Regions from separate parts of the Gracilibacillus sp. HCP3S3_G5_2 genome, predicted to be linked through region 2. Evidence: riboswitches for the same ligand, from Rfam matches in the RefSeq annotation. Region 2 holds a riboswitch; each other region holds the start of a gene.
The links. A riboswitch is a leader RNA that binds a small molecule or an ion and turns the genes downstream of it on or off. The one in region 2 is predicted to bind S-adenosylmethionine.
Positions count from the first base shown of each region.

Region 1: another riboswitch for S-adenosylmethionine. It lies ahead of ACTNEP_RS12185 (methionine ABC transporter ATP-binding protein); the one in region 2 lies ahead of ACTNEP_RS05595 (5-methyltetrahydropteroyltriglutamate--homocysteine S-methyltransferase).
Region 3: another riboswitch for S-adenosylmethionine. It lies ahead of ACTNEP_RS19660 (anion permease); the one in region 2 lies ahead of ACTNEP_RS05595 (5-methyltetrahydropteroyltriglutamate--homocysteine S-methyltransferase).
Region 4: another riboswitch for S-adenosylmethionine. It lies ahead of ACTNEP_RS17985 (aminotransferase class V-fold PLP-dependent enzyme); the one in region 2 lies ahead of ACTNEP_RS05595 (5-methyltetrahydropteroyltriglutamate--homocysteine S-methyltransferase).

Region 1 is NZ_JBQHXU010000007.1:180,045-187,472, forward strand. It holds gene ACTNEP_RS12165 (ABC transporter permease) at 1-1,243, shown strand, start outside; gene ACTNEP_RS12170 (SLAP domain-containing protein) at 1,240-1,617, opposite strand; gene ACTNEP_RS12175 (MetQ/NlpA family ABC transporter substrate-binding protein) at 1,734-2,570, opposite strand; gene ACTNEP_RS12180 (methionine ABC transporter permease) at 2,592-3,260, opposite strand; gene ACTNEP_RS12185 (methionine ABC transporter ATP-binding protein) at 3,253-4,278, opposite strand; SAM riboswitch class I at 4,368-4,474, opposite strand; gene ACTNEP_RS12190 (PTS sugar transporter) at 4,653-6,203, shown strand; gene ACTNEP_RS12195 (PFL family protein) at 6,354-7,428, opposite strand, start outside.
Region 2 is NZ_JBQHXU010000003.1:116,708-124,135, forward strand. It holds gene ku (non-homologous end joining protein Ku) at 1-368, opposite strand, end outside; gene ligD (DNA ligase D) at 470-2,209, shown strand; gene ACTNEP_RS05595 (5-methyltetrahydropteroyltriglutamate--homocysteine S-methyltransferase) at 2,363-3,469, opposite strand; SAM riboswitch class I at 3,572-3,660, opposite strand; gene ACTNEP_RS05600 (lamin tail domain-containing protein) at 4,269-7,428, opposite strand, start outside.
Region 3 is NZ_JBQHXU010000020.1:10,070-17,497, reverse strand. It holds gene ACTNEP_RS19680 (sulfite oxidase-like oxidoreductase) at 1-399, shown strand, start outside; gene ACTNEP_RS19675 (nucleoside phosphorylase) at 399-1,112, shown strand; gene ACTNEP_RS19670 (aminotransferase class V-fold PLP-dependent enzyme) at 1,283-2,449, opposite strand; gene ACTNEP_RS19665 (methionine biosynthesis PLP-dependent protein) at 2,451-3,536, opposite strand; SAM riboswitch class I at 3,741-3,844, opposite strand; SAM riboswitch class I at 4,010-4,110, shown strand; gene ACTNEP_RS19660 (anion permease) at 4,309-5,406, shown strand; gene cobA (uroporphyrinogen-III C-methyltransferase) at 5,366-6,115, shown strand; gene ACTNEP_RS19650 (hypothetical protein) at 6,139-6,405, opposite strand; gene ACTNEP_RS19645 (cell wall hydrolase) at 6,526-6,957, shown strand; gene ACTNEP_RS19640 (MDR family MFS transporter) at 7,071-7,428, opposite strand, start outside.
Region 4 is NZ_JBQHXU010000014.1:74,247-81,674, reverse strand. It holds gene ACTNEP_RS17985 (aminotransferase class V-fold PLP-dependent enzyme) at 60-1,730, opposite strand; SAM riboswitch class I at 1,809-1,920, opposite strand; gene ACTNEP_RS17980 (Hsp20/alpha crystallin family protein) at 2,113-2,568, shown strand; gene cls (cardiolipin synthase) at 2,639-4,081, shown strand; gene ACTNEP_RS17970 (ABC-F family ATP-binding cassette domain-containing protein) at 4,173-6,062, shown strand; gene ACTNEP_RS17965 (aminopeptidase) at 6,062-7,300, shown strand.

The DNA.
Region 1 (7,428 bases), on a different contig from region 2:
GGGACGGTTATCAAGCTTGAGTAGTGCGTTAATGTTAGTAGCATTGGTTAATGTGGTTATCGGTTTAGCAACAGCGATAAGTTTAATTGTTGTAAATGTAGAAGGAATCGATGTGGAAGGATCGATCATGTATGGTGCGGTTTTGACGGTGACAGGATTAATGTTTACCGGGATTACTGCTGTCATTACCCAGTTGACGGAAACATCTAGAGGTGCATTAGGCATATCAATCGCGGTTTTACTTGTCACCTATTTTGTGCGGGCAATTGGCGATGTCAGCAGTGAAGTGTTAAGTCTTGCTTCCCCATTAGGTTTGGTTTTGCGCGCGGAAGTATATGTAGAAAACTATTGGTGGCCCATTATTGTTTCGGTTGTCATCACCTTGATATTAACCATTCTTGCTTTTTATTTGCATAACCGACGAGACTTAGGTGCAGGTCTACTACCATCCAAACCCGGGAAAAAAGAAGCTTCCAAACTGTTATTATCACCACTTGGTTTGCTTTTACGTTTGCAGAGGACACAGATTATTTCTTGGCTGGTAGCAATGGTTTTTTTAGGTGCTTCTTATGGATCGGTCTTAGGTGATTTAGAATCATTCTTTGCAGACAATGAAATGTTTCAACAGCTCCTTGGTGATCATCCAGCATATACCATGACGGAACAATTTATAACGATGTTAATGGTGATTTTATCCATATTTGCGACCATTCCTATGGTAGTTTCGTTTTTGAGAGTGCGTGGGGAAGAGAAGAAAGAGCGCAATGATCATCTACTAACAACAGGTATATCGAGATATACCTTATTAAGCCACTATCTTGGCATATCAGTAGTAGTCGGAGTAGTTTCTTTATTTATTGCATTATATAGTATATGGGCAGCTGGATCTGTCGTAATGAATGAGGCCATTCCATTGGAAAATATATTGAAGGCGGGAATGTCTTATTTACCTGCGATGCTAGTCATTCTTGCAATTGCTAATCTGTTATTTGCTTTTGTACCGAAATGGACACCGTTAGTGTGGGGATATCTGGTATTCTCCTTTTTTACTGTATATTTAGGTGGAATGATAGATATACCAGAATGGTTAGCAAACATTTCAAGTTTCAACCATATCCCACAACTCCCGGTAGAAGAATTTACGTGGACACCGCTAATCGTATTAATGGCGATTGGGATCATTGCTTTAATCGTTAGCCAATTCGGCTATCGAAACCGAGATGGAATCGAGGGGCAAGGCTAGGCATCAATTTTTAAGGAGTAGGGGGCATGTATGCTGCCCTCTTTCCCATATTCAGGAAAGATGAACGTCCAAGGCATGCTTGTGTTCGCTGGCAGGTATAGCCTTTTTTCCTCCATTTGTTGGCTTGCTAGCTGTTTGCCTTCTTGAAATAGTTGGATGTTGATGTTGGTTAAGTCAGCTTCGGTTGATTCGAAGTTATGAATTAATGTCGTGATGAGCAAATCATTTCGATGATTTACTGCGCTTCGAATGGGTACAAACGTAACACCGCCGTCAGCATCCGCTTTTGTTTGGTCAAAAATCTTCTTTATTTCTAAACGATCTTGTTCACTAATCGTCCTGTTCCATGCATCCTCTAAAAATAATCTCTGCATCAATAAGCACCTCCATTCATCATTCTATCAGGAAACGAGCCAGAACAATAGAGAACTCCCCCTAAGATAACAGATTATTAATTCTGTTTACCAAAGGGGGAGCATATGTTACTAGCCTATTCATTTGCAGGTACTACGGCACCTTTATATTCTTCTTCCATAAAAGTTTTGATTTCATCTGATTGAAGTACGTCTACTAAAGCTTGTAATGCTTCACTGTTTTCATCTTCGCTGCGAGCAGCAATAATATTTGTATAAGTGAAGTCAGGCTCTTCTAAAATGACTGCATCTTCCAGATTTACGCCACCCTCAATAGCATAATTGGCATTAATGGCAACTAGTGCGTCTGTTTCGCGGTTATAATATTCTGGTAGTAGTCCAGCATCAATACTTGCATCAAATTCAAGATCAAGTGGGTTTTCTACTACATCATCAATCGTCGCGTCAGCAGGGTTTACATCTTCATCAATCTTAATTAATCCTTCATCCTGTAGTAGTGATAGCACACGGCCGTGGTCCGCAACAGAACGACTTAAAATAACTACAGTACCTTCAGGAATATCCTCTACACTGCTGATATCCATGGAATAGATTCCTAATTGTTCGGTGTGAACTCCACCAAGGTTAACAAAGTCATATCCTATTTCTTCTTTTTGACCTTCAAAGTATGGCACGTGTTGGAAATAATTAGCATCCAATATTCCGTCCTCTAGATCTTGGTTTGGTAATACGTAGTCTTGGTAAACTTCAATTTCAAGCTCAATGTTTTGCTCTTCAAGTAATGGAACTGCTTGCTCTAACACTTCTGCGTGTGGCACACTTGTTGCACCAACTACAATTTTTTCTGGTCCTTGCTCAGCATTTTCGTTGTTCTCTTCCTCATTGTTTCCTCCACAAGCTGCTAATGCAATTAATAATAGAGTGGTTAGCACCAATGTTAATAACTTTTTCATTATAAATCATCCCTTCATGTTTTATCTTTTATCTATTATTTTAGATAGTGTATCCCCTATATATTGGAATACGAATACTATCAATATAATTAATATTGTACAAGCTAATACTACGTCAAAGTCACGTCGTTGAAATCCTTTCATATAGGCCAAATCTCCAAGTCCACCTGCTCCAATAACACCAGCCATTGCCGTATAACCTATTAAAGCAATTGCTGTCACCGTTAAGCCAGATATAAGAGCGGGCATGGATTCAGGTAATAACACTTTGAAAATAATTGTATGTGTTTTAGCACCCATTGCTTTAGCAGCTTCGATGACTCCTTTATTAACTTCCTTTAGTCCGATTTCAACGAGACGGGCATAGAATGGCGCAGCCCCAACTATTAATGCAGGTAATGCTGCTTTCCATCCCCTTATTGTGCCGATCAAGAAATCAGTGAAAGGGAAGAGTAATAGAATCAATATAATAAAAGGTATTGCACGAAATACATTGACAATGGTTGCCACAATAAAATTAATAAATTGATTTTGCCATAAACTCCCTGAATCGGTCAGGAATAATAATAATCCGAGTAAAACACCGAAAATTAATGTACCAAGTATTGCAATACTAGTCATATAAAGTGTTTCTAATGTAGCCACCCATATGTCCTCAGGGATTACATTTGGAAATAGTTCTTCAAGCATCTTTTAACACCTCGACTTCCACACCGGTGTTTTTCATAAATTGAATAGCTTCCTGTAAGATTTCTCTATCACCGTTTATTTCAATAAACAACGTTCCATAGGCGCCTTCCTGTGTAGGGGCAATGGACCCTTGCAGTATATTCACCTCAACATCGAATGTTTTCGCTACCTCACTGATAAGTGCACGCTTCGCACTATTTCCGATAAAGTGAAGTTTGACCACTTCACTGTCTTCGCGATCATTAATAAACTCCGTTAACTTATCTTTTTCATGTTCTAACGGATTAAGCTGCTGCACAAATCGTTTAGTTGTTTTCGACTGTGGTTTTACAAAGACATCTAACACATCACCAGTTTCTACCACTTTGCCATTTTCCATCACGGCAACGCGATGACATATCTTCTGGATGACATGCATTTCGTGGGTAATCAAAATAATGGTCAATCCTAACTTTTTATTAATAGAGACTAACAAGTCTAAAATATCATCCGTCGTCTCCGGATCAAGCGCTGAAGTAGCCTCATCACATAATAATACCTCAGGGTCATTTGCCAGTGCTCTTGCTATTCCAACACGTTGCTTTTGACCGCCACTTAGTTGTGATGGGTAGGCATTTTCTTTCCCGGAAAGCCCAACTAGATTTATTAGTTCTAATACTTTTTCCTTACGTTTTGCTTTTGGAACACCGGCAATTTCTAATGGAAAAGCGATGTTTTCCAAAACAGTACGAGACCATAATAAGTTAAAATGCTGAAAAATCATTCCGATCTTTTGTCGCTTTTGGCGCAACTGATTCCCCGGCATTTTCGTGATATCTTTATCATGGATAACGACAGAACCGTTAGTTGGTTCTTCTAAACGATTAATAAGCCGGACAAACGTACTTTTACCAGCACCACTATAGCCGATAACCCCAAAAATTTCGCCCTGTTCTATATTAATGGAAACATTATCGACAGCTTGAACTTGTTGTTTTTTAGATTTATACACTTTCGATAAGTTTTGAATTCGAATCATATTTTCACACTCCTTCATTTATTGTGCATCAAACACAATAAAAAAATCCTTTCTGCGTAAGAGGACAGAAAGGATGTTTATTCATTGTCCTCTTATCTTTCAAAGCCTAGAAGCTTTGATGGAATTAGCACCTATCAGTTTTACTGACGGTTGCCGGGTTTCATAGGGCCAGTCCCTCCACCTCTCTTGATAAGAGTTTCACGTATTCAATTCAGTAACCAATATATTATCATTATATCAGAGAATCGTCAATTCCTTTTATAAAAGTAAAACTATTCAGAATATAGAGATAAAACACTTTAGTACACTAGCGTAATAAAATCAATTCCTTTATAATGAATAAATATTATTCATTTTATCTTGGAGGAACGGATATGAAGAAAATCGCAATTGTTGGGAGTAGTGGGGGAAATCTATTTAATTTAGGAGGGAAAAATCCTGCAAAACTTCTGGAAGAAATTAAAAAACAAGCTGTTAGCGCAGGTATTAAAATTGATGCGGTGCAATTTATCGGTGCTGAAGAATCGATGGACAGTGCAAAAGAGACGACAAAAGCATCTCTTTGGAAAATAGATAGTACGGATGTTTTCGTTGAAGGAGAAAAAGGCAGATTAATAGATATTAATCTTGAAGCACAACAAGTTGATCACCAAATAGCAGAAATGATTGATCATGGTGAGATTGATGGATTAATCGTGATGAGTGGTGATCCTGATAAGACGAATAAACAAACCATAGAAGCAGCTGCGAGAAATGGTGTCCCAGTAGTGGGAACAGGTGGCACATCTATGGCAAAGATAGCCTCAAAAGGTGCAAATGTTATTGCTACATCTGGTACAACAGGTACGACAAATCGGACAAGGGCAGTATCTTTTATTACAGCATTAAGTAAGGAACTGAAGTTAAATTATCAGCCAATACTTGGTAGCAGTAATAATGAGATGACGAAAGGAATTGGCCTGACAAATATTAATATCCGTGGCATTATGATGTCAGCTTTACCAGGTTTTATTGCGATGGCCATTATATTAGCCCTAAGTAAAATTCCAGGGCTTGGGGCATTAAGTGATATATTTGATCTGTTAATTGGTGCACTGCCTGTTATTATTGCCGTAATCGCAGCTAAACAGATTTCGGAATTAGATGAAGTTTCGATTGTTGCTGGTGTGATAGCTGGAGTACTTTCAGTAGATGGTGGAATTATCGGTGGAATGATTGCAGGTATTTTAGCAGGTTTATTGGTACGTGTTTTATTCAGGAAATTTGTGGAATGGCGCTTTCCGATGACAACAGTCAATATTGCAGCGGGTAGTTTTGCCGGCCTTGGTGCAGGTTTATTGGTGTTTTATTTTATTGGACCGATTGCTTTGTTTATAGGTGACGGTATTAAAGAATTAATTGAAACAGCTGTAGCATTCAATCCGATATTGGCTGGAGCGATTGCTGGTGTGCTAATCTGGCCGGCGATTATTGGCGGTGTTTATCATGCCGCTATTCTACCAATCGTGTTATTAGAAATGGAGAGAACAGGAAATAGTTTTTTAGGTGCAGTTGACATGGTTGGTTTAGTAATGGTTGCTGCTGGCATTAATCTTGCAAATATCATTCGACCACGTGATAAAGGAGAAGCAGCGGTTGCTGTACCAGGTTTTGCGATTAACATGGGATTTGGAACCTTTGTGGAATCAGCTTATCCATTTATGTTCTCTAATAAATGGGTATTTGCCGGCGCGTTATTATCTGGTGGGGTTGGAGGAGGATTAGTAGGGTTGTTTGATGTGAGAGGGACCGCATATGTGCCAACCTTTACAGCGCCATTATTAGCAAGTAATGCGATTGGATTTATCATTGCTATGGTAGTACCAGCTTTGTTGGCATTTGTGATTACTTTCATCGTTAATACGATATATAAGAAAAAGGCTTGAACAGGAAACGAAACATAAACAAACAAAGTTTGGGAATGTAGCAAATATATTAAGGGAAAGTTTGTAACGGGCCGATGAGATAAGCTGTCACTCTAAATAATCCGAGCAAATTCAACATAGAATTGCTCGGATTATTTAATGAATAAACACTTAATTTATCAATGATTGTAATGGTGCAGGTATTCTACCACCACGTTTAATTAATTTTTCAGAAGAAAACTGGTTCACCCCAATAATTGGTGCACGACCAAGTAGGCCACCGAATTCGACCGTTTCTCCTTCTTTTTTGCCAATCACAGGAATGACTCTTACTGCGGTCGTTTTCTTATTAATCATACCAATTGCAGCTTCGTCTGCAATAATTGCGGACAACGTTTCGGGGCTAGCACTTCCTTCTAATGCGATCATATCTAATCCAACAGAGCAGACACATGTCATTGCCTCTAATTTCGAAAGGTTTAAGGCTCCTTCCTCAATACCACGAATCATACCGTTATCTTCACTGACTGGAATAAATGCGCCACTCAATCCGCCGACATAAGAGCTTGCCATTGCCCCACCTTTCTTCACAGCATCATTCATCAATGCTAAAGCAGCGATTGTACCATGGGTTCCGACACGTTCTAGTCCGATTTCTTCTAAAATTTCCGCGACACTATCATTCATCGCGTTCGTCGGTGCGAGGGATAGATCCATAATGCCGAAAGGAACATTTAAGCGCTCAGCAACGACACGTCCAATTATTTCACCAGCTCTCGTTATCTTAAACGCTGTTTTCTTAATAACATCCGATACCTCACCCAAATCAGCATCTGGATATCGTTTTAATGCATGAAGGACAACTCCAGGGCCACTTACTCCAACACTTAAGACTGCTTCTCCTTCTCCAGCGCCATGAAACGCTCCTGCCATAAATGGATTATCTTCCACAGGATTACAAAAGACAACTAATTTGGCACAACCGATACTATTGTTGTCTTTCGTTAATTTAGCTGTTTCGTGAATGACCTGTCCCATTTGGGCTACGGCAGCCATATTAATGCCTGTTCTTGTTGTCGCAACAGAGATGGAAGAACAAACACGTTCTGTTTTACTTAACGCCTCAGGTAAAGCATCAAGTAAAATTTGATCTCCTTTAGAAATACCTTTATGTACTAAGGCAGAAAAACCTCCGATAAAGTCTACATCTAAAGTTTGCGCTGCTTTGTCCAATGTTTCTGCAAGC
Region 2 (7,428 bases):
TATGCTTTTGCTCCACCTTCGTTTGGAGATAAATAGTAACTGCGGTCAAAATAAATCGGATCAATTTCTTCTAATTTAACAAAATCAACAATATCGACAGCTTTATCCTCATTTTCTTCTTTAAGTGCTTCTAAATCCTCATCTTCCAAAATAACAAATTTATTCTTCGTATATTCAAACCCTTTTACAATGTCATCTTGCTCGACTTCCTTTTCACAAACAGGACAAACTTTTTCATATTTAACAGGAGATTGGCACTCTTTATGCAAATTTCTAAGCTTTATGTCTTTATTCTCTGTTGCTGAATGAAGTTTGACAGGGATATTAACTAGACCAAAACTGATAGTTCCTTTCCACATGGTATGCATGTTATCACCTCTTTTTAAATAGTTTTTCTTTTTTAGGACATAATCATACAACAGTTTGTCAAAAATATTACTGATTAGTGATTGTAAAAGGAGTTTATCTTATGTGGAAACCGATGCTGCCAACACTTGTAGATGAAGCACCAATTGGAGATCAATGGCTTTACCAAGTAAAATACGATGGCTATCGTTGTGGATTGTATTGGACAAAAGATGAGGCCCAATTATGGAGTCGCAATAGCCACAATATCAGTTCAACATTTCCTGAAATCATTTCATGGTGTCAAGCACACACCTTCAGATTTAAAAAGTATTTACCACTATTTCTTGATGGTGAATTGGTTATTACGGTCAGTAACTATCGAACAGATTTTAGTCAACTGCAAAAGCGGTCAAGATTAAAAACAAATATCAATAGATACAGTAAAAAGCGGCCGGCAACATTTATTGCCTTTGATATACTGGAACTAAGCGGTCAAGATTTGCGAAAAAAAAACTACTTAGAACGGGATCAGTTATTATCTTCGCTTTCGGACAATTGGATGGGAAGAATTCAAAAGGCAGTTACGTTTGAAAACTTGGAAACCATCTTAGGAATAGTTGATTTACATCAAGCAGAAGGCATCGTTGTCAAAAATAGAAAAGCTCCTTATATAGAGGGAAAACGAAGTAAAACATGGCTTAAAATTAAAAATTTCCGCACCATTCCAGGAATAGTTACAAACTGGAATACCGAAAATGATTATTTCAAGTTGAGTTATTATCAGGACGAAACACTTGAAATTCTTGGAAAATGCAAAAATGGACTAGAACGCCAAGAAAAAGATACGTTAACAACCTTTATTAAGCGCTATGGTCAAAAAGTAAATCAGACAACGTGGAAAGTAGAGCCTTCCATATGCATGGATATTAATTGTCTCGATGCTGAAGCTGGGGAATTGCGCGAACCAGTTTTTCACCAATTTCGATTTGATATTGATCCGACAGATTGTAACCAAAAGACGGTTAAAGAGGGGTTAGCACAATTCCCAAAAGAGGTTAGTTTATCTCGTTTAGAAAAAGAGTTATTCCCAAATGTCACGAAATTGGATTTCCTCTGTTACTTAAGATGGATCGCACCTTTTATATTACGGGGGTTAAAGGATCGAAGACTAACAGTCATTCGCTATCCTGATGGTATTCACGAGCACTCTTTTTATCAAAAACACTTACCTGACTATGCACCTTCCTATATTCAAACAATCGCAGGTAATGATGGAGAAGCAGATATACTTTGCCAGAATCTGCATAGTTTAATGTGGTTTGGTAATCATGGTGGATTGGAATTTCATGTTCCATTTAACACGATAAAAGAAACAAACCCTATAGAAATTGTTTTCGATCTTGATCCGCCATCGTTAGATCAGTTCCCGTATGCTGTAAGAGCTGCAAAATTAATTAAAAAAATGATGGAAAATCAAGGCTTCACACCTTTTGTCAAAACTTCGGGAAGAACGGGCTTACAAATTCATATACCAGTGGTCAACATGACGTATAATCAGACAAGAACTTTAATGGAAGCAACCGCTAATGTGTTAGTTGAATCCGATCCAGAGCATTTTACGATTGAACGTTTAAAGAAAAAACGAGGCAACCGTCTTTACATTGACTATGTACAGCACGCACCAGGTAAGACAATTATTGCACCTTATTCAACAAGGGCGACTGACGAAGCAACTGTTGCAACTCCATTGTTTTGGGATGAAGTAACGGATACATTAGACCCGAGGAAATTTACCATTCACACTGTACCAACAAGAATAAAGCAAAAAGGCTGTCCATTTAATGATATGAATAACTTTTGAGCGTCTTAGTTGATTTTCTGCTACCTCATCTCGAACAAAATCTAAGCCTATTGCCAAACGACAGAAAAACCTTTACAGCAATAAATGCTATAAAGGTTCCCTCTTCGATCATCTTTACTTAATAAAACTAGGAACTAAAGAAGTTTAGGAGGATCAACCCCATATTTCTTTCGTAATTTGTACAACATACTGAAGTTTGTTCCATTGGTCTTGTTCTGTTAGGTTGTTTCCATGATGAGTGGATGCAAAGCCACATTGAGGACTTAAGCAAAGTTGTTCGAGTGGCACATATTTCGATGCTTCCTCAACCCTTGCCTTAATTTGATCTTTGTTTTCTAATTCACCATTTTTGGAAGTTATTAAGCCTAGCACCACTTTTGCACCCCCATCTGGAATGTGTTCTAGCGGCTTAAACCCTCCTGATCTTTCATCATCATATTCTAAAAAGAAACCATCTACCTTTTCTTTCGCAAACAAAGTAGGGGCAATCAAATCATAGCTGCCTTCAAAAGCCCAATTCGAACGATAATTTCCCCGACATAGGTGAGTAGTAACAATAAGATCACTCGGTTTATTTTCTAATACGCCATTTACTACTCGTAAAGCAAGATCAATTAAGAATTCTCGTGAAAATTCTCCATCATTAAATGGAATATCTGGTGAAGACAATCCTGCTATATAGACATCATCAAACTGTAAATAACGTACACCAGCATCATAAAATGCTTGAATGGCATCTCGATATGCCTGTATGACATCGCTGGCATAATCCTCAATATCTGGATAAATGCTAACATCACGGATACCCTTATTGAATAGCTGATTAGGACTTGGTATGGTTTGCTTTGCCACAGCACGTCCATCTACTAGCGCGTTAAATTCTTTAAAGTCTTTGATAAATGGATGATCAAGATTAAATGAAATCTTACCAGTATTGCGAATATTGTATCGTTCCGTCTCTTCATTTCCATTAAATATATATCCCACTTCTGGTACATATCCTTCTATTCCGTTCAAATGTTCTAAGAAATCTGTGTGCCAGAAACGACGTCGAAATTCTCCATCTGAAACAAGCTCTAATCCTACTTCAATCTGCTTATCGATGATGTGAGCAATTTCTTTATTTTCCACTTCACGTAATTGCTCTTTTGTGATAACACCTTCCTTAAAATCTTTTCTCGCCTTCAATAAATTCTCTGGGCGTAATAAGCTACCCACATGATCCGCTCGAAATGGAGCTGTTACTGTTTTTGTTGTCATATTACCTCTCCTCTAGTAAAAATGAATTTGGTTAGCATATCTTACCCAGTAAAAAAAGACCTTCTATAAGAAGAAGGCCTTTATTATAAGCTAAAGTCAATCCTCTTATCTATTGGAATTAGCACCGTGTCATACATGACTGGTTGCTGAGACATCATTAGGCCAAATCCCTCCGCCTCTCTGGATAAGAAAATATGCAGTTTTTACCATAAAGCAATCATACAACATCTCCCTGGAAAATTCAACCCTATTTTTGGAAAACTTTAGGATGTGTATAGGATAGGAGGAATGCTTGAAATCTTGCTTATCGTTTATCAAGAAAGAACTATGATAGCTTCTACATACTATTCGTTAGTAAGTGTCAATTAGTTTCTAGCACATCAAAATAGATAACTCTGTTTTTTCCTTGTTACTCAGATAGAGAAGAGGCTGGAACAAAAGAACTGTATAATCACAAAAATCCAAACGATTATTCAAATAGCGCAGGCCGATCGTTTCGACTTCTGAGGGATTAGCATGATCTAAAGATCCACTTTTGTAAAGTGATCTTCTTTGCAAAAGTTAGCTGAAGAGCATGCCCTTCGGTATAGGAAACACTGTGAAAGCTTGCTTGAACAGATGTTGACTTATGCCCTATGGGTAAAAGCGAAATGATCAGCCAGAGCGGATGCCTTCCACTCGATATCATAAGACGTAAGTTAGTGAAAAGCATCCCCTATATTGCGCAATAATATTTATTGCATCGTTCGTATTTGATGTTAAGAAAATAGGTTATGTCCCAATCTCCTCTTTTTTCTGGTTAAATTAATTTATTTTGTTTTCGTGATCTGTGTGCTCTGTAATATATGATGGCACCAGTCAGAAGTAAGATGATACTTAATGCTAAATACTGATACATGTTAGTAGCGGTATTTGGTAAATGAATCGTCTTGTTATGGAATGTATCGTCTTGGTTTCGATTTTTTTCTGATCCTTCTGCTATTTGATCTTCATCACTTTTTGATACTTGTTTTGAACCCTGTTCACTATTTCCTCCATTTGAGTCTGGTCTATGCGTCGAATCATGCTCTGTATCAGTTTGTGATTCTCGTTCATTTTCAGACTGCTCATCACGATTTTCATCTTCATTTCCAAGCTCTTTTTCTGATGTCTTATCCTTTCCTTTTACTAGAGACCAGATTGGGGAACGAGTCTGACCTGTATAATTATCAGAAACGATAGCATACCAAAAATATTGCTCTCCTTCAGTAAGCCCCTTCCATGTAACTTCAGCAATATCTCCACTTGCTAAATCCTCTACCGTACCAATTGCATTATTGGTATAAACATTAACGGCAAAACTATCTGTTGCGACACGTTTTTGTTTTGCTGTTAGATCGAGTTCAATGATAAATTCATCTTTACCTGGATATTCATCTGTATCATAGTAATGATAATCATCCAAGTATGGTGAATAAGTATTTACAAATATTCGATTATTATCCGTATCAAAATGTAACAGCCGCAAATAACCTTGTCCGCCTTCGGGACCAGCCTGATAGTTTGCTAGCATCTGATATACTTTCCTGTCAGGGTTCCCGTCACCATCGTCATCAATTTCATCAACTAATGTTTGTGCTTCATGATAATGGCCTGCTAAAACTGCCACAACATTTTCATTGGGAATAACTACTTCCTCGTATAGCTTTTCACCAAGTGGATGACGTGTACCTGTTGCCTGAAGATACTCATGGAACGTTAGGATTGCTGTTCTATCTGGATGTTGACTTAATACTTCATTCATCCATGCGATACCTTCATCATCGATACCCCACCCTAAATATAGCATTATATAGTCGTTACCTTCTATTGAGATCAAATCATAATGACCACGGTTATTCAAATATGATCCACCATAATAAGGCTTGTCAGCGAAACGGTCCTCTCCAAAATATTTATAGTATTCAGTATAGTCTTCTGTTTTTTGTAATACGTCGTGATTTCCTGCTAGAACACCATAAGGTACTTCAGCGTCATCAAGCTTTCTCATGTATTCATCTGCATGCAGCCATTGATACTCCTGATCTGCCTCATCTACCAAATCACCACTGTGGAAAACATACTCAATTTTCATTTCCTCTTGCTGCTCTACAATCCAATCTGTTTGGCGCTCGAAAATATGTGGATAGCTTTCAGAATAGTATTGTGTATCTGACATCCAGACAAACGTATAGTCATACTCGTCTCGATTTACTGGTATTTCATCTTGGATTAAAACCTGGATGTTATGGGCTTTACTGTAGGTAGCAACGTCTACATTACCTTTAAGTGAAAAATCATCTTCACCTGCAATTCGATAATCAATAATATCCCACTTGGATGTCTCAAAATTCCAAGCATACATCGTTACTTTTCTACCTTCTAAGGAGTTACCATTCCATTCTAGTTCCACTATATCATCTTCATTTACCGTATCATCTAAAGTGACGTCAAAGCGATGATAGGGAAATTCCTTGGTAGCGTCTGTCACTAAATACTTCCCGTCCTTTTCAGACACTAGCGATAATTCCTGCTCATCCAATTGTACTGACTCCCCAACGTCATTCGTGTGTGGTGGCTCTACAGGTGATCCACCTTGGTATGATACTACAGATTCTGTATCAGATGGTTTATATTGAAAGCCTTGGTAGAACCCAACTTTTAGTTTATCTCCCATAGGGTCCTCTACACGAAGCCTTAATGTAGGATCACCGTCTTTTACGTTGGTTAGGTTATCAGAAACGGATGGATTTTCATCAACGGTATAAAAGCTTATTTCTTCACTTCTTTGGTTCCCTACTTTATCTATAGCTGTGATGATTAATAAATGTTCTCCACTCGATAGTTCACCTGAAGACGTTTCATAAGGAAAAACTATTTTTTCTCCGTCCAGCTCCGCATGATAACTATCAACCCCTGCAACATCATCATTAATCCTCGCGTCAATTGTAAAAGCACCTTTATACGATTGATTTTCTTCAACTGTTGCTACAATACTAGGGGCTGTATTGTCAACACGGACCACTTTTTGTATTGTCTGATCTGAATCGGTTAATTCTATTATATGTTCGCCATCTAATGCTTCAGTAGTATCCCATACATAAGCCATCGCACGCGCATGATCTTTTGAAATGGTAAAGGTAAAGTCCTCTGCAATCCGGTAAGTACCATCATCCCCCATATCTAATACATTATTAGGGTCAGAATGATTGGGATCCGTCAAAATTGTACCATCCGCCAAAACTAAGCGTACATTTCGCAAGTTAAAATCATCACGGTTTTCACCAGGATCCCCTTCCCAAGGACTTGCTTTATTTCCTGCTCGAATTGTAATCGTATTTTCACCAACTTCTAAATAGTCAGGATCTATTGGCACGGTGATCGTCTCCCATTGAGCCATCCAATCATCGAAAATATGAATGACCTCATCTCCAATGGTTACACCATTTTGAAAATAAGTATTAATTCCACTCACTTCGAATGCAAAATAAGCCTCGTGTTCTAATGCTTGATAGCTTAATGGTACTTGGTTCCCATCTATACGCATTTTCAAATCAACTGGTTGATCAACATTGGACGTTCCTCTTAACACAGATGTTCCATTCAAAATTTGACCTTCATCAATATTTAAGCGTAACGGGCTGGTATCTAAATTACTTTCAATTTTTACAGTCTGGACGTTTGTTGTTGAGGTATTTACGCCATCAGAAGCTTCAAAATAATACTGTATTTCCTCTTGGCCAATCAACTCTGGAGCAAAAATACGGTAAGTAAATACTCCTTTCTCTTCCTGCTCTTCAATTAGCGATTTCCGATATTCCTCCATATTATTGGTACGGTAATATATTGCAACAGTTTTTAACTCCTCCTGGTCAAAAGCTTCTGCTGTGACATTTAGGTCACTTGTCTGGTTGATTACATCAATATTTGTAACATCTTCA
Region 3 (7,428 bases), on a different contig from region 2:
TTTGATAATAATTTCACTGGTGTTAAGTTTACTGACTTTTTAAAAGAAATTGGTGTAAAAAAGAACGCAAAACATGTAATGGTGTACGGTGATTATGACTATGAAAGTAATATGCCGCTAGAGGATTTATTAAAAGATGATATTTTAATTGCTCATAGCTATGAAGGCCAGCCATTGACTCCGCAACATGGTTTTCCATTTCGCTTAATTGTACCGCATTTATATTTCTGGAAAAGTGTAAAATGGATCCGTGGAATCGAATTTATGGAAGAAGATCGAGAAGGATTCTGGGAGCGGAATGATTTTCATAACTATGGAGATCCGTTTAAAGAACAACGTTTTTCTGTTGAAGATGCTTATATGCCAGAAGATGAATGGCAAAAGAAGGAGTATGATTGATGTATTTACCTAATTTAAAAGTAGAATCCGATCAATTACCCAAAAAAGCAATTGTGTGTGGTGACCCTGATCGTGCTGCTTTAATTGCTGCATCATTAGATAACCACCAGCTTTTAAGCAAGAATCGTGAGTATTATACGTATGTTGGGTATTATAAAAAACAATATATTGCTGTTGTTAGCCATGGAGTAGGCTCATCAGGAGCAGCTGTTTGTTTTGAACAATTGATTCAAGGTGGCGTAGAAGAACTGATCAGAGTTGGTACTGCAGGCTCTTATCAACAACAAGTAGAACCGGGTAGTCTGGTTATTAGTACAGCTGCAGTAAGAACAGATGGTTTGACCAGTCAGATTGTGCCATCGGGCTTCCCTGCAGTAGCGGATTTATCGGTTACCAACAATCTATTAGCAGTAGCAGAAAAAATAAATTTCCCTACGTTTTCTGGTATTACATTAACATTGGATGTTTTTTATCAAGGGGTTACCCCATTTCCACATCAGCAATATCAAGCAGCAGGAGTAGTAGCTGTCGAAATGGAAATTGCTGCTTTGTACACGATTGCTAGTATTCGTGATGTAAAAGCAGGAGCTATTGTTGCTATTGATGGATATGCTGATGCTGATTTATCAAAAGACTATAATCCTCACACTGATCAGATGAAAAATGCAATGGATAAAGCAGTGGAAATAGCTTTGTTAGCTTTAACAAACTAACAGGTAAAAAACATAAAAGTATAGATAATTTTTATCCCCGATGTCAGCGGATAGTAAGTTTCTTGTAAAAGAACCTCGAAAAACTGCGAAGTGCCTTTCTTCCATTCTTGTGTAAGAGTGGAAGAAAGATATCACTTGTTCGCTGAATTATCATGAAATAGACAGTTTTTCTACCATACGCCTGTTTTTACTGATAAGGCATTTTTAAAGTCTTCGATCAGGTCTTCTGTATTTTCAATCCCGACAGATAAACGGAAAAGACGTTCACTTATCCCTCTAGCTTCTCTTTCCTTCATCGGCATTGCCGCATGTGACATTGTAGCTGGATGAGATAAAATCGATTCAACGGCACCCAAGCTTACGGCAAACACAGGAATCGATAATTGATCGACGAAGTGGTGGGGATCGACACTATCTTTTAACAGAAAAGATAATACAGCTCCTGGACTGGTAGATTGCTTGGCATGTATCGGTGCACCAGGATGGTGATCCAAGCCTGGATAATAGACATGTTCAATTTCATCATGAGAATGGAAAAATTCTGCTAGCATCCTTGCTGATGACACACTTTTGGAAAATCTCGGCTCTAATGTTTTCATTCCTTGTATTAATTGATAACAATCTTTTGCACCTAGAATAGCACCAAACGTGTTTTGGACGAATTTCAGTTTAGCAGCAAGCTCCTCATTCTTTGTAACGGCTAACCCTGCAACAATATCGCTATGTCCTGATAAAAATTTAGTAGCACTGTGCAACACGATGTCAACACCGAGATCTAATGGCTGTTGATGCAATGGAGTCATAAATGTATTATCTAAATAAGTTAAACAATTATACTCTCTTGCTAGCTGAACAACTTTATTAATATCGGTAATTTGTAATAAAGGATTTGCCGGAGTTTCTATGTAAATCACTTTGGTATTTGGTTGAATAGCTTTTTCTATTTCTTCAGGATTTGTCATATCCACAAACGTATGTCCAATCGAGAATTGCGTTAATAATTGGGTAACGAATCGAAACGTACCACCATAGACATCCTTCGAAATGATAATATGATCTCCTGCCTCTAACAGCATAAAAGCAGAGGATATTGCTGCCATCCCTGATGAGAATGCAAATCCATCTGTTCCGTTTTCTAATTTGGCGATAATAGTTTCTAATTGATCACGTGTCGGATTACCTGACCGACTATAATCATAATCACCCAATTTATTAAAGTGTTGTTGGTGATAAGTAGAGGATACGTAAATGGGTGGATTCACAGCTCCGGTATGTTTTTCATGAAAGCCTTGTTGATTGCCACCATGTGAAAGTGTTGTTTCTTTTGACTGTTTCATTTTATTCTCCCCCTAATGCTTGTGTTATGTCGCGTTTTAAATCATCTACATTCTCAATTCCAACAGAAAAACGTAGCAATGTATCACTAATTCCACGTTTGTTCCGCTCTTCCTCCGGAATATCAGCATGCGTTTGTGTAGTTGGATAAGTGATAAAACTCTCTACTCCTCCAAGACTTTCGGCAAACGAAATTACTTGCAACTGTTCCAAAAAGGGAGAAATTAAAGTATTATTTACTACACGAAAACTGATCATCGCACCTTTTCCAGGATAAAGAACTTCGTCTACCTGTGGTAATTCTTTTAAAAAAACGGCTAACTGTTGAGCATTTTGCTGCTGTTGTGCTAAACGAAGTGACAATGTTTTCATACCTCTTATTAAGAGCATCGAATCCATGGGTGATAATACAGCCCCTATGGCATTATGAAGATAGGTTAATTGATCACCTAAGTTTGCATCTTTTACAATGACAAGGCCTGCCAGTACATCATTATGTCCTCCTAGATATTTGGTAGCAGAATGAATGACAATATCTGCACCTTGTGTTAAAGGCTGCTGTAAATATGGTGTGTAAAAAGTATTGTCCACGATTAGCAGCAGCTGATGTTTTTTGGCAAGTGTGGCTAAATTCTCAATATTTATTTCCATTAATAGTGGATTAGTTGGAGTTTCGATGAAAATAGCCTTTGTATTTTCGTTTATATGTTGTTCCATTTCTTTTGGATTGGCATATACTGGTTTAATGTTATAAGACGCTTGAAAATGCTGAAATAATCGATAGCTTCCTCCATAAATGTCTTCGGATACGATAATTTCGTCGCCTTGTTTGAATAAGGAGAAAACTAACTGAATGGCAGCCATCCCTGATGAGCATGCAAATCCTTTTACACCTCTTTCTAAAGTTGCAATTGCCTCTTCGACAATTTCACGCGTCGGATTTGCAGTTCGAGTATAATCGTAACCAGTTGATTGTCCGAGTGAAGTGTGTTGGTACGCTGTTGAGAAATAAATGGGTGCTTCTACTGCACCAGTACGCTGATCTTTACGGTTTCCTATTTGTGCAAGGATCGTTTCAATATTTTTCATTTAGCAACATCCTTTCGTAAAAAGCATAGAGTGCCTCAGTTGAAACATAGTAAGGTATAAGGCTACCATTTTATCAATTTGCAAAGCTAAATAGGGAAGCCATCTAGTTTCGGCACTCAGAGCTCGGAGATTTCTGTTTATCTTTTTTTCTAATGAAAAAGAGGCCTTCGATAAGTAGAAGACCCCTTTGATTAAGGTTGCATTCTCTTATCTTCGGTAATGTACCTTCTGGATTTAGCACCATACAATGCATATTGCTGGTTGCTGAGGTGTCATCGGGCCAGTCCCTAAACCTCTCTTGATAAGATATTTAATTTATATGGAAATTTAATACAATCATCATATAATAAAAAGGAAATAATTACAAGGTTAAATGTTAAAAAATAATTATTTGGAATCTATTGACAATTATGCAGGAATGACTTATATTATGTACAACATTAAAATTTGGAAAAAAATGAAAATATAATATTGTCTTATCAAGAGAGAAGGAGGGACCTGGCCCTGTGAATTCTCAGCAACAGGCTGAAAAGTACTGTGCTACATCCAGCAGGTTTTTCTTGGCAGATAAGAGGCAAACTCCTACTTCATCGTCAAGTAGGAGTTTTCTGTGTTTATATAAATAAGAAATACTGGCCAGGAATATGTAACTTCGAGTGCAGTCGCAAACTTCCATGCGAGTGTCTGCATTTTTATTACATTAATCCGAGTTTTCCTATTGGTATATAAGTAATGGAGTGATAGGATTATAGAGGAGAAAGTTGGGATCTGAATGTTAGTTATCGTTGCTATTTTAGCTGCTTGTCTCTTTGCATTTAACATTGGTGCAAGTGGATCAGCAGCTAGCATGAGTATTACGTATGGTACTAAAGTAATCAGGCGACGTAAGTATGCCTTGATTATTGCTGGATTAGGTGCACTTACTGGTGCAGTCCTTGGTGGACAACATGTTACCAATACTTTAGGGAAAGGTATTATCGCTGAGGAAATCTTTGACATTAAGGTTGCCTGTATTATTTTATTAGTTTCGGGTGTTACATTATTAGTCACTAACTATATCGGAATTCCTTTGTCTACTAGTGAAGTCACCGTGGGCGCAATAATTGGAGTAGGATTAAGTTATCAACAATTACATGTCCATAATATATTGATAATAGTCTCTTTTTGGCTCATTGTACCTATTGCAGCCTTTATGATTACCCTAATATTTGAAAAAGCACGCAAAGCACTTTTACGAAAGGTTAGCTATCGACCTCCTTTAAAACTGTTAACATTATTATTATTATTAACTGGTATACTTGAAGCTATAGCAGCTGGTATGAACAACGTCGCAAATGCTTTAGGTCCATTAGTTGGTGCAGATATCCTTTCGATGGAATGGGGATTACCATTAATGGCTCTAGTGGTAGCTGCCGGTAGTATTTTCTTTGGTGGGCGTGTGTTAGAAACGAATGCAAAAAAAATTACATCACTTTCTTTAGGTAATGGTATTGTGATTTCTGGTGCTACTGGGGGATTGGTGCTAGGGGCTTCGTTATTAGGAATACCGATACCAATGACACAAGTTACAACGTCAGCGATAGTCGGGATTAATGCAAGCAACCAGTTAAAAAATGTCTGGAAACAAAAAATAATACACCAAATAGCGAAAGTATGGGTTACATCACCTATTGTATCATTAGTTATTGCATTTGCACTGACAGAGGTAATGGTAAAACAAAAATATGATCAAGTTGTATTATTAACATTAACTATTTTAGCCACTTATATATTAGTGGGATTACGAGAAAAACCAGCAAAAGCGATTACAGAAAAAGGATGGGATCAACATGGGGAAAGTGTATTTAGTGGGAGCAGGACCAGGAGATGAAGAATTAATAACAGTGAAAGGACTACGGGCAATACAAGAAGCAGATGTCATCCTGTACGACAGATTAGTGAATCCATCTTTACTGGATAATGTCAAAGAAGGAGCTGAATTGATCTTCTGTGGCAAACAACCTCGAAAGCATGGAGTGATTCAAGAGAAGATTAATGATCAACTTGTATATTATGCACAAGAAGGGAAGGTTGTAACACGATTAAAGGGTGGAGATCCATTTATTTTCGGTAGAGGTGGGGAAGAAGCGCTGCATCTTGAACAGAACAAGATAGCGTACGAAGTGGTACCAGGCATCACCTCTGGAATAAGTGCTGCCGCCTATGCAGGGATCCCGCTTACGCACCGTCATGTGAGTGGATCGGTAAGTTTCATTAATGGATCTAATCCAGAAACTAAAACTGATGAACAATGGCGTCATATTGCCAACGGAGCGGATACGTTATGTTTTTATATGGGAATCAAGAAGTTTCCGGTTATTTGCGAAAAGTTAAGGAAGGCGGGATTAAGTGAAACAACTCCAGTATCTATCATCCATTGGGGCACACTCCCACACCAAAAAACAATTGTTGCTGACTTAGAAACAATTACAGATAGGTTACATGAAATCAGCAATCCTTCTTTAATCGTCATTGGAGAAGTTGTTCGTCTTCAGAAGCAGATTAATTGGTATAAGGAGTCAACTGAAGCTTTGACCTAAAGAAAAAATGACTAGTTATAAAACTAGTCATTTTTAATGGCCTTCATTAATTGTACTTGATCTTTTTCCCAGTCCCATTGAGGATTGATCCAGTTTATAAATTGTTGAAGTTGTTTATCTGATAAATCCTTTTTACCATTAGAATTGTTAAGATAGGATTTCAGTTCCCATTCTCCACCTTTTTTGTTTTCAGGGGTTCTCCACTTGACAGTAAAAATATAGTCATTATCATTAATATCAGCATGAATTAATAAGATATCGTTGTGTAGAATAAAGTTACGAAGTTTCATATCAAAAGCACCTCCTTAATAATTATATCATATTATGAAAGGGTTTTCATATCGTGATTATCTTTGGACATTCATCTTTTTTTTATCGTTGAATATAAAGAGAATAAAGGAGGTATTAGTATGGCTGTAATAAAAGCAAATGATGCAGATGTTAGACTATTAGCTCGACTGATGAGAGCTGAAGCAGAAGGTGATGGACAGCTTGGTATGTTAATGGTTGGTAATGTAGGGGTTAACCGAGTGAGAGCACGTTGTTTAGATTTTAAAGATATTAATTCAATTAATCGAATGGTTTTTCAAAGTCCCGGAGGATTTGAAGCAACTCAAAAGGGATATTTTTATCAAAGAGCAAGGGAACAAGAAATACGATTAGCAAGAAGAGCAATCAATGGAGAACGTACTCATCCCGCTAGCAATGCATTATGGTTCTTTATGCCAGCAGGGAATTGTCCAGCACAATGGTTTGGTCAATGGAATGCAGGACGTTATCAAAGCCATTGCTTTTACAATCCATTAGAATCAGAATGTCCGGGTGTATTTCAGACTTTTTAATATGCAAGCTAAGTGACACATTTCATTCCCCATGACAGCGTACTAACATAAAGGCATCTAAGTGACCAGCTAAAGAGCAAGAACATTCTCGTTGCCTTTAGTAAATTCCATTTCTACTTTGTTTTATCAAGCGTTACTTTTGGAAAAAAACATAAAATAACAAATGTTAAGGTTCCAATCACAAATAATCCAGTATAAACAGTATGCAAGGCATAGGTTAGGCCATCCTGCATTGATGCTAATGTTTCAGGAGCAATTGATTCGCGCATTCCTTCATCCAGTAACATGTCTGTACTAGTTGGTTCTAAATCTTCTCCTTTTTGCTGGTAGTAATGATTTAATTGCATATTTAATATGCCACCAAGAAGTGCTGCACCCACTGCACTTCCAATAATCCGCATAAACATATTAAGTGATGTTGCGACTCCCCGTTCACGCCAGGAGACAGTATTTTGGATCGAAACAATAAAA
Region 4 (7,428 bases), on a different contig from region 2:
TCTTATTATATATATTTATCTTGGGGAGATAAATAACGTTATTCAGGGAGAAAATGAATTTATTCTCCGCGGCGTAAGCGATCTGCTTCCTGGAACGGACATTTATTTTCAATGACGATTTGTCCGCTTGCTTCTGCTTTGCGCTTCGTTTCAGGATTGGTTTGCTCCTTGGCAAACCAGACAATTTTTGCTTTATCGGTATAAGCATTTGCTGCTTCTTCACTATTAGTAACAAATAAAATATCGATAGCGCCATCGACAGCATTTGCCGGAATAATCTTATAACCTAGTTTATTTAATCTCGTCAGTGCTTCTGAATTATCAATATCACCAGCTACAGCTATTGTTTTCGGACGAATTCCTTCATTCTCTCGAGCGAAAGGTGAGGAAAGTGCCCAAGCAATAGCTTTTTCAGCGTCCGGCTTAATAGTTGGTTCACTATTAGTTGCTTTAGCGATCGCCTGATCTAGGTCTGCGATAATATCCTCTGCTGTTTCAATCCCAACAGACAGACGAATTAACTCTTCGGTAACACCAGATGCTTTTAATTCTTCTCCATTTAACTGCTGATGTGTAGTAGATGCAGGGTGAATAATTAATGATTTTGCATCTCCGACATTGGCTACATGAGACCATAAGTGAATATGATCGATTATCTGACGACCAGCATCTCGACCACCTTTTATACCAAAGACGATAATAGAGCCAAAATGGTTACATAAATATTTTTTGGCTAATTGATGAGAAGGGTGATTCTCCAAACCTGGATAAGAAACCCATTCTACTTGTGGATGATTTTCCAGGTAATGAGCAACTGCTTTTGTGTTTTCGCCATGTCGCTCAATACGTAAATGTAATGTCTCCAGTCCCTGTAAGAAATAAAAGGCATTTTGAGGACTTAATGATGGGCCAATATCCCGAAGTAACTGTACACGCAATTTGGTAGCAAATGCAGCTGGTCCGATATCGATCCCGAATCTTATACCGTGATACGTATCATCTGGCTCAGTGAATCCAGGGAATCGTTCATTATTCCAATTAAATCTTCCACTATCTACGACAACTCCACCAATTGATGTTCCGTGACCACCGATCCATTTTGTTGCAGAGTGGACAACAATATCAGCACCCCAGCTAATCGGTTTACATACATAAGGTGTAGCAAAGGTATTATCAATAATTAAAGGTATTCCTTGCTCATGAGCAATATCCGCTACTGCTTCGATATCGAAGACATTCAGACTAGGATTAGTAATCACTTCACCGAAGATCGCTTTTGTTTTGGAGGTAATCGCATTACGGAAATTCTTTGGATCTGTTCCATCGACAAATTTCACATCAATCCCGTATTTGGGCAATGTTTTATTGAATAAATTAAACGTACCACCGTATAAATTACTGTCGGCGATAATTTCATCTCCAGCATTGGCAAGGTTTAAGATAGCTAGTGTAATGGCAGATGCTCCCGAAGCTGTACCCACTGCTGCTACGCCATCCTCTAACAAGGCCATTCGTTGTTCAAAAGCATCAACAGTAGGATTCATGATCCGAGAATAAATATTCCCAGTTTCTGCTAAAGCAAATAAATTTTGGGCGTGCTCCGTATTATTAAATACATACGAAGTTGTTTGATAAATGGGAACAGCACGAGCATTTGTGGCAGGATCGACTTGTTGTCCACCATGTAAAAGGTTTGTTTCACTACCTGGAAATTGGAACGAATTTGTCATTATGTACCCTCCTAATTAGAAATAAAAAACCTCTTCTTTACAAAAGTAAGAAGAGGTTGAAATGTATTAGTCGTCCTCCTCTTATCTTTCAGGTGAAACCTGTAGGATTTAGCACCAATTCAATTTACTGTTTAAACTGAAGGTTGCCGGGCTTCATAGGGCCTATTCCCTCTGCCTCTCTTAATAAGAGTTAAAATGTGTATTCAATTGTCCTCATTATAAGTTATATATTGGAAATCGTCAACAGAAAATTCAGAATATTAAAGGTGATTAACAGCAGGATCATTTACTATCTAGGTGCATAAAATAAAAGAGCACCCTGATAAGTATTGTCACTCATCAATTGTAACAGTAATAACGATGTATAGAAAGGAGTGATCCAGTGTCACAAAAAGGTGGAATACCGGAATGGGGAGAAGATTTTATCAAGAAGCTCGATGCTTTTCTCTATGAAAAACCTACAAGAAATGTAATGGAAACGATCGACAGCTTTTTTGAACAGGCAAAAGTCCCAAGGCAAATCCCTGTAGATATTGCAGAAACCGAACAGGAATGGATAGTGCGTGTTGATTTACCAGGAATAAAGAAAGAACAAATTCAACTACGAATAATAGGTAATCAAATTACTGTGATGATCGATTATTTAGAGGAAACCGAACAGTATGATGAATCGTATCATTATTATCATAAAGAAAGAAGGCAGCATCGTAACCAACGAACCATTACTTTGCCATATGCTGTGGATAAAAGAACGGCAAAAGCAAGCTTTCAAGATGGTGTGTTAGAAATTAAAGGCCCGAAAACGGAAAAAGATAACGGCTCGATTACGATTGACTAGGCTAATAGCGATTGCTATTAGCTAGGTCATAATTGTGCTATATTAGTAAAGAAGAAGGGAGGGGCTACATGTGGAGTTTTTTCAACTTATTATTAGTTTTACCTTAATTTTTAATATTCTGTTATCGTTAACCATTATCTTTTTAGAGCGTAAAAATCCAACTTCTACGTGGGCATGGATCATGGTATTAACATTTATTCCGATTGTTGGCTTTATTCTATATCTTATTTTTGGCCGAAAGTTAAGTAACAAAACGATCTTTACTTGGGATACTAAAAGTAAATTAGGGGTTAAAACGGCCGTTCAAAAGCAATTACGTGAAATTGAAAATGACGAATTTTTTCTCAATGATTCTAGAATGTACCAATATAAGGACTTATACTACCTTCATTTATGTAATAATGATGCGATTTTTTCACAGGATAATGACGTACAGATCTTTACCAATGGAAACCGGAAATTCAATTCCTTAATGGAAGATATCGAAAATGCCACTGACCATATTCATTTGCTGTATTACATAGTAAGGTCTGATCATCTTGGTCAACGACTGGCAGATCTCCTGATAAAAAAAGCAAAAGAAGGAGTCGAAGTTCGTTTTTTATATGATGATTTAGGCTCACGATCACTAAGCAGAAAAATGATTAAAAGAATGCGTCAAGCTGGTGCAGAAGTGGAAGGTTTTTTTCCACCATTAATCCCGAAAGTAAATCTTAAGATTAATCATCGTAACCATCGTAAACTGGCGATTATTGATGGGAATATAGGTTATATTGGCGGTTTTAATATTGGCGATGAATATTTAGGTCAGGACAAACGATTCGGTTATTGGCGTGATACTCATTTACGTATTACCGGTAGCGCGGTCAAACATTTGCAAACTAGGTTTATTCTTGATTGGAATCAGGCATCCCGTCATGATATTGAATATGATGAGCGTTATTATACAGCAGTCCCAACTGGGAAAATCGGTATGCAAATAGTTTCGAGTGGACCGGATTCTGAGTGGGAACAGATAAAGCATGGCTATATAAAGATGATCATGTCAGCAAAGGGCTATATTTATATCCAAACACCCTATTTTATTCCGGATGAAAGTCTATTGGATGCATTGAAGATTGCCTGTCTTTCAGGCGTGGACGTTCGAATTATGATTCCTAATAAACCCGATCATCCCTTTGTATATTGGGCAACCTATTCCTATATTGGCGATTTGTTAAAAGCAGGTGCAACTGTTTATATTTATCAAAAAGGGTTTCTACATGCTAAAATGATAGTAGTAGACAGTAAAATTGCATCGGTAGGAACGGCGAATATTGATGTTCGCAGTTTTCGCTTGAACTTTGAAGTGAACGCCTTTTTATATAATGAGACAATTGCAGAAATGTTGGTTGATGAATTTGAGAAAGATATGGAGCATGTCACGAACCTTACCTATTCTTTATATCAACAGCGTTCATTATGGATTAAGATCAAAGAGTCTATTTCAAGATTAATTTCACCAATTTTGTAGAAAACAGTTTCCAGCAATAGGAAATGCAAAAACGTACCGATGCACCCCATTGGCATTGTCCGGGTTGTCTTAACTAGAAAGGAAAGATATAATGCGCACGATTAAAGTAGATAGTCTAGTCAAAACATACGGTGAGAAAGAATTGTTTGACGGGATCTCGTTTGCGATTACCGGAAATGATCGGATTGGCTTGATCGGGGTTAATGGTACAGGTAAGTCCACTTTGTTAAAAGTTTTAGCAGGTATGGATCAGGCAGAATCTGGTACAATCGATCATCCGAATGATTACCGGATAGAATACTTGGATCAAGATCCACAGTTAGAAGAGGAAGACACGGTGCTCTACCATATTTATTATGGAGATGCAGCCATCATGGTTACCTTACGGCAATATGAATCAGCAGTATTAGCTTTGGAAAAAGACCCACAAAATGAAGCAATGCAGAATCAACTATTAAAAATGCAGGAAAAGATGGACCAGGTAGAAGCCTGGGATGCGATGACACTGGCTAAAACAATCCTAACAAAATTAGGGGTGCCTGCATTTGACGAGAAAATTGCCAATCTATCTGGTGGACAGCGTAAACGTGTTGCAATTGCCAAAGCATTAATTCAACCAGCAGATTTACTCATACTTGATGAGCCGACTAACCATCTCGACAACGATACCATTGAATGGCTAGAAGAATTTTTGCCAAACTATCAGGGTGCGATTTTACTTGTTACGCATGACCGTTATTTTCTTAATCGGATTACCAACCGTATTTTTGAGTTGGATAAGGGTAACTTATATACATATGAAGGCAATTACCAAACATTTTTAGAGCAAAAAGCATTGCGAGAAGAACAGGAATTACAGGCTGAACAAAAACATCGAAATATTCTAAAAAAAGAAATCGCTTGGCTTAAGGCAGGTGTAAAGGCTAGAACAACGAAACAAAAAGCACGGATTGATCGCGTCGAACAAATGAAGGAGAGAACTTTTGATACAAAGAAACACGATTTGGACTTTCAGGTAGGCTCCACTCGCCTTGGTAAAAAAGTGATGGAAATCAAAGGATTGCGCAAAGCATATAATGAAAAACTACTGTTTAAAGATTTCGATTTTCTCATCAAGCCAGGTGACCGAATCGGAATTGTAGGTGCTAATGGCAGCGGAAAAACCACCTTACTTCATATTTTGGCAGGTCATATTGAACCGGATGCAGGAACAATTGATGTCGGAGAGACAGTGAAAATTGGTTATTACACACAAAATTATCCGCAACTCGATGATAGTGTGAAAGTGATTGATCTCGTGCGTGATGTAGCGGAGGTAGTACACACGATTGATGGTGGTATCATTACAGCAGAACAAATGCTGGAGCGATTTTTATTTCCAAGATCACAACAGTGGACATATGTCCGGAAATTATCAGGTGGTGAACGGCGCAGACTATATTTATTAACGGTATTAATGCGAGAGCCGAATGTATTATTTCTGGATGAGCCAACCAACGATCTTGATACTGAAACATTATCGGTGCTGGAAGACTATTTAGATCAATTTCCGGGCGTGGTCATTACGGTATCACATGATCGTTACTTTCTTGACAAAACGGTGGAACAGATTATTGCTTTTACGGGAGGTGAAACACTTAGCTTTTTCTACGGGAATTATTCCGAATTTCGGGAACAACAGCAGGAATCAGTAGCTGAGACTTACCAAACCAAGTCTACTGCCAACCAACGTCCGAAGCGTAAAAAGAAAAAACTATCCTATCGTGAACAAAAAGAATGGGATACTATTGAAGATGAGATAACAGAACTGGAAACAGAGCTCGAGCAAATCGCAACAGAAATTGCCGAAGCAGGAAGTGACTTTGATAAAATCCAACCACTGTACGATAAACAGAGTGCAATGGAACAACAATTGGAAGCAAAAATAGAAAGATGGGAAGAACTATCCCTTTTAATAGAGGAACTGAAGGAGGAATCATAATGACAGATAAACAGCTACAGGAAAAATACGCAGAATTAGCTTTAAAAACAGGAGTGAATTTACAAAAGGGACAAGCACTTGTAATCAATTCCACTATTGAGGGAGCTGATTTTACAAGAATAGTAGCTCGCAAAGCATATGAAATGGGTGCAAAAAATGTACATATTAATTGGTCAGATGATGAATTGACTTATTTAAAATATTACTATGCACCAGAAGAAGTGTTGACAAATGTTCCTGAATGGCAAGTGAGAAAGCAGTTAGACTTTGCGGAAGATGGAGCAGCTTTATTAAATATTCGCTCTACCAACCCAGATTTATTAAAGGATATTGATCCTGCTAAAATCGCAAAAGCGACCAAAGCAAGTGGGGAAGCGATGAAAGAGTTTCGTCAATATACAATGAATGATCGTATTCCATGGTCAATCATTTCGATCCCTACAGGTGATTGGGCACAAAAAATCTTCCCTAACAAATCGAAAGAAGATGCAATCGAAAGCTTATGGAAAGAAATCTTCCAAATTGTTCGTGTTGATCAGGAAGATCCGATTGCTGCATGGGATGAGCACAACAACATGTTAAGGCAAGCACGTGAATATTTGAATAAAAAATCTTACAAAGCATTGATCTTTAAATCAGAAGGTACAGATATCCGTTTTGAACTACCTGAAGGACATATTTGGAAAGGTGGTTCAGCAAAATTACCTAATGGGAAAGACTTTAATCCAAATATGCCTACAGAAGAAGTGTTCACGATGCCCCATAAATATAAAGTGGATGGGAAAGTAACGGCAACCAAGCCACTTGTATATGGTGGTAACATGATTGATGGCTTCAGTTTAACGTTCAAAGATGGAAAAGTAGTCGATTTTGAAGCTGAAAAAGGCTACGATACGTTGAAGCATTTGCTTGAAACAGATGAAGGAGCTACAAGGCTTGGTGAATTGGCATTAGTACCACACGCCTCTCCCGTTTCCCAGTCTGGTTTAATATTCTATAACACACTATATGATGAGAATGCGTCCTGTCATATTGCTTTAGGGAAAGCATATCCTACCAACCTTGAAGGTGGATCTGATATGAATGAGGAAGAACTAGACAAACATGGGGTGAATGATAGCTTGATACATGTGGATTTCATGATCGGTTCAGCAGACTTAGACATCGACGGTGAAACACAAGATGGACAAAAAGAACCTGTCTTCCGCCAAGGAGCATGGGCCATCGATTTTGATTAAGGAAATGAATAGAAAGAGATTGGGATATAATCTATTTTCTTAACATCAAATACGAACGATACAAAAGTATTATTTCGTGATATAGGGATAATGTTCACTTAAGTTTTATGATATCGAGTTTAAAGCAT